One region of the Streptomyces vastus genome, then DNA from elsewhere that is predicted to be linked to it. Evidence: riboswitches for the same ligand, from Rfam matches in the RefSeq annotation. Region 1 holds a riboswitch; the other holds the start of a gene.
The links. Region 1 has a riboswitch for glycine ahead of gcvP (aminomethyl-transferring glycine dehydrogenase). Riboswitches for the same ligand answer to the same signal wherever they lie in the genome.
Positions count from the first base shown of each region.

Region 2: another riboswitch for glycine. It lies ahead of gcvT (glycine cleavage system aminomethyltransferase GcvT); the one in region 1 lies ahead of gcvP (aminomethyl-transferring glycine dehydrogenase).

Region 1 is NZ_BAAASJ010000065.1:8,588-10,778, reverse strand. Features, by position in the region: gene ABD357_RS25865 (DNA polymerase IV) at 1-616, shown strand, start outside; gene ABD357_RS44830 (PRC-barrel domain-containing protein) at 660-1,031, opposite strand; glycine riboswitch at 1,152-1,248, shown strand; gene gcvP (aminomethyl-transferring glycine dehydrogenase) at 1,429-2,191, shown strand, end outside.
Region 2 is NZ_BAAASJ010000044.1:3,381-5,571, forward strand. Features, by position in the region: gene gcvT (glycine cleavage system aminomethyltransferase GcvT) at 1-744, opposite strand, end outside; glycine riboswitch at 780-898, opposite strand; glycine riboswitch at 899-1,013, opposite strand; gene ABD357_RS22650 (AAA family ATPase) at 1,212-1,907, shown strand; gene ABD357_RS22655 (enhanced serine sensitivity protein SseB) at 2,027-2,191, shown strand, end outside.

The sequences.
Region 1 (2,191 bases):
CGTCGAGGACACGTACGACGTGGACATCCATGACCGGGTGCGGGTGCGGATGGAGGTGCAGCGGCTCGCCGCCCGGTGTGTGCGGCGGCTGCGCGGCGCGCATCTGTCGGGGCGGACCATCGTCCTCAAGGTGCGGCGGTACGACTTCTCGACGCTGACCCGTTCCGAGACTCTGCGGGGCCCCACGGACGACGCCGCGGTGGTGCGGGAGGCGGCCGCGCGGCTGCTGGAGTCTGTGGACACCACCGGAGGCGTACGGCTGCTGGGAGTCGGGGTTTCTGGGCTCGCCGACTACACACAGGAGGATCTCTTCGCGCAGGTTCGGGCGCAGGCCGAGGCACGGGCCCACGCGGGTGAGGCGGAGCATCCGGCGCAGGACGAGGGGCAGGAGCCGGCCGATGAGCAGGAGGCGCCCGCCGTGCGTCGGTGGGCTGCGGGGCATGACGTACGGCATGCCGAGTTCGGGCACGGGTGGGTGCAGGGCAGTGGCATCGGGCGGGTCACGGTGCGGTTCGAGACGCCCGACTCCGAACCCGGGCGCGTACGCACCTTTCGCATCGACGATCCGGAACTGGAGCCGGCGGACCCGCTGCCGCTGGTTTCGCGAAGACCGTAGCCTCGGCGACAGCGCTCCGCTGGGAATACCGCACCGGACTTCGCTAGGGCTCGTCCGAGCCTGCCAAGTGGCCGAAGTCGCGGTCCGGGGGTGGGGGCGGGGGTGTTACGTCGAGGCCGTAGTGGTGGTAGAGCTGGAGTTCTTGTTCCGGGGAGAGGTGGCGGCCGACGCCGAAGTCGGGGGCGTCCTTGATCAGGGCGCGGTCGAAGGGAATCCGCAAGGTGCCCTCGACGAGTTCGCTGGGCTCCAGGGGCACGAAGGCGTCCCTGCCGAAGAGGCCGGTGCGTATGGCCGCCCACTCCGGCGTACCGGTCGCGTCGTCGAGATAGACCTCGTCGACAGTGCCGATCTTGTGGCCGTCGCGGTCGAACGCCTTGCGGCCGATCAGGTTGCGCGGATCGATGTCGGTCTGCACGGGCCCTCCATCTGGTCACAACTCATCCGTCAGCACTACGCATCCATAAGCACTACGAAAGGGCACTTTGCGGTGGGCGGCCACTCGGGGGATGCCCGCTGGTACGCTGTCAACGGCCGCTGACCCCGTGCGGGAGAGTCCTCCAAGGCTTCATCGGAGGCGCCGAAGGAGCAAATCCTCCCCGGAATCTCTCAGGCCCACGTACCGCGCGGACGAGGCCACTCTGGAAAGCAGAGCGGGTGTTTGACGGCTTCCGCTCTCACCGACGGTGAAAGCCGGGACGCCGTACAGTCGGCGGACCGGTGAAGCTCTCAGGTCGAGATGACAGAGGGGGAGGCCGTCCGGGCACCCGCCGTGGTGCCCTCGAAGGTCGTGTCAGACCAGGAGGCCTCCGCAAATGACCGCCCATCCCATTCCGCTCTCCGAGCTCGAACGGGGAATCCCTTTCGAGCAGCGCCACATCGGGCCCGACACCGAGGCCCGGGCCAAGATGCTCGCGCAGGTGGGGTACGGCTCGCTCGAGGAGCTGACGTCCGCCGCGGTGCCAGATGTGATCAAGGACGCCGAGGCGCTCGCGCTGCCGGCCGCGCGCTCCGAGGCCGAGGTCCTCGCCGAGCTGCGCTCCCTCGCGGACCGCAACGAGGTCCTCGACTCGATGATCGGGCTCGGCTACTACGGCACGTTCACGCCGCCGGTGATCCTGCGCAACGTCATGGAGAACCCGGCCTGGTACACCGCGTACACCCCGTACCAGCCGGAGATCTCGCAGGGCCGCCTGGAGGCGCTGCTGAACTTCCAGACCATGGTCGCCGACCTCACGGGCCTGCCGACGTCGGGAGCCTCGCTGCTCGACGAGGGCACCGCCGCAGCCGAGGCCATGGCGCTGTCGCGACGCGTGGGCAAGGTCAAGAACGGCGTCTTCCTCGTAGACGCCGACGCGCTGCCGCAGACCATCGCCGTCATCGAGACGCGCGCCGAGCCGATCAGCGTCGAGGTGGTCGTCGCGGATCTCAGCGAGGGCATTCCGGCCGATGTCGCCGAGCGCGGCGTGACCGGCGTGCTCATCCAGTACCCGGGCGCCTCCGGTGCCGTACGGGACATCAAGGCCGTCATCGAGCAGGCGCATGAGATGGGCGCGATCGTCACCGTCGCCGCCGATC
Region 2 (2,191 bases), on a different contig from region 1:
CAGCTCATGCCCGTACAGCGGCATGCCCGCCTCCAGACGCAGCGTGTCCCGGCAGGACAGGCCGCTGGGGACGAGGCCCACCGAGGAACCCGCCTCGGTCAGCGCCTGCCACAGCTTTTCCGCGTCGGCCGGGGCGACGAACAGCTCGAAGCCGTCCTCGCCGGTGTAGCCGGTGCGCGCGATCAGGGCCGGAACGCCGGCGACCGTGCCGGGCAGGCCCGCGTAGTACTTCAGGCCGTCCAGGTTCGCATCGGTGAGCGACTTCAGGATGCCGGGGGACTCGGGGCCCTGGACGGCGAGCAGCGCGTACGCGTCGCGGTCGTCGCGGACCTCGGCGTCGAAACCGGCGGCGCGCTCGGTCAGCGCGTCCAGGACGGTCTGCGCATTACTCGCATTCGCGACGACCATGTACTCGGTCTCCGCGAGCCGGTACACGATCAGGTCGTCGAGGATGCCGCCGTCCTCCCGGCAGATCATGGTGTAGCGGGCGCGGCCGGCCTTGACGCTCCCGAGGTTCCCGACCAGCGCGTAGTCGAGCAGCGCGGCGGCCCCTGGTCCGGTGACCGTGATCTCGCCCATGTGGGAGAGGTCGAAGAGGCCCGCCTTCGTACGTACGGCGAGGTGCTCGTCGCGCTCGGAGCCGTACCGCAGGGGCATGTCCCAGCCGGCGAAGTCGGTCATCGTGGCGCCGAGCGAGCGATGCAGCGCATCGAGTGCGGTACGGCGTGGAATGGTGCTGCTCATCGGACAGGGCTCCCAAGGCATGACGGCGAGGTCGTTCCTCCCCATCTGTCATCGGAACCTGAGAGGTTCGCCATGACCTGTACGGTCACTGGCTTGCACCGTGGGTGGAGCCGACGCCCTGGCTACCAGGAGACGGCCCGCTTTTCAGATGTGCCTCGCCCGCGCGGTAACGGGGCCTGAGAGATTCAAGGGAGGAACTTGCTCCTTCGGCGCCCGGACACTCGTACACCTTCGTGTACATGTGCCCGGAACTCTCCCGCGCGGATTCAAGCGGCCGGTATGCAGTTGGCGCGCACATCATCGCACGCATCGGTGCGGCACGGCAGGGGGGACTTTCACAGGGGCTCAGAGGCGTTCACGTCGTTCACAGGGATCTGTGACGGGCCTGTGGCACGGCGAGAACGAAAACGACAGGGTGCTCGCATTACCTTCTCTTTACACTCGACGGGGATGGGTCTCGCGACCCCATGGGGAGGACGAACAGCGTGAACAGGACCACGGCGTACGCGACGGGTGCCGCCGTCGCACTGCCCAAGCAGCCCGCTGTCCCGGCTGTCCCGGCCAAAGAGGCGTGCGGCCCGCTCCCGGCGCCCGTCGTCCGTGATCTGCGGGAGCGCGCGGGACACAGTCCGCACGGCCTGCGCTTCGGCGCGGCCGATCTCGTCGTGGTCACGGGCCTGCCGGGCAGCGGCAAGTCGACCCTGATGCGCCGCGCCGTGACGGGCGTGCGCATCGACTCACAGGACACCCGCGACCGCTGGGACCACCGCCTGTCCCGCTTTCTGCCGTACGCGGTCTACCGCCCTCTCGTACGGGCCGCGCACTACGCGGGCCTGCGCCGTGCCCTGCGCTCCGGCGAGGGCGTCGTCGTGCACGACTGCGGCACCCAGGCCTGGGTGCGCAACTGGATCGCGCGCGAGGCCAGGCGCCGCGGCGGCACGCTGCATCTGCTGCTGCTCGACGTTCCGCCGGACACGGCCCTGGACGGCCAGCGTGAGCGCGGCCGCGGGGTCTCGCGGTACGCCTTCGCCCGGCACCGCGCCGCGGTCGCCCGGCTGCTGCGCTCCGTCGAGAAGGGTGACCTGCCGGAAGGCTGCGGTTCGGCCGTCCTCATCGACCGGTCCGCGGCGGACGTGCTGCGGCGGATCGACTTCGGCGACTGAACGGCTCGCGCCACGTGGGCGCTAGGGTTTTCAGTCGCAGCGGTCGCTGCCCCGGCGGTGGTATCCGGCCTATCCGGCACTGGTTCCGGCAGTGGGTTTCGAGCAGGTGGTAGAGGCAGATGGACTTCCCGGCACAGGCGCACCCCCATCCACACGTCGGCTGGCCCGGCAACGAGTTGGAGGAGGTGCTCGCCGCGTCCCTCGGCGCTCCTGCGGGGCCCGCAGCGCCCTCAACGGGTGCCCGGATCGTGGAGGTCCTCGGACGCAGCTTCCTCTGGGTGCCA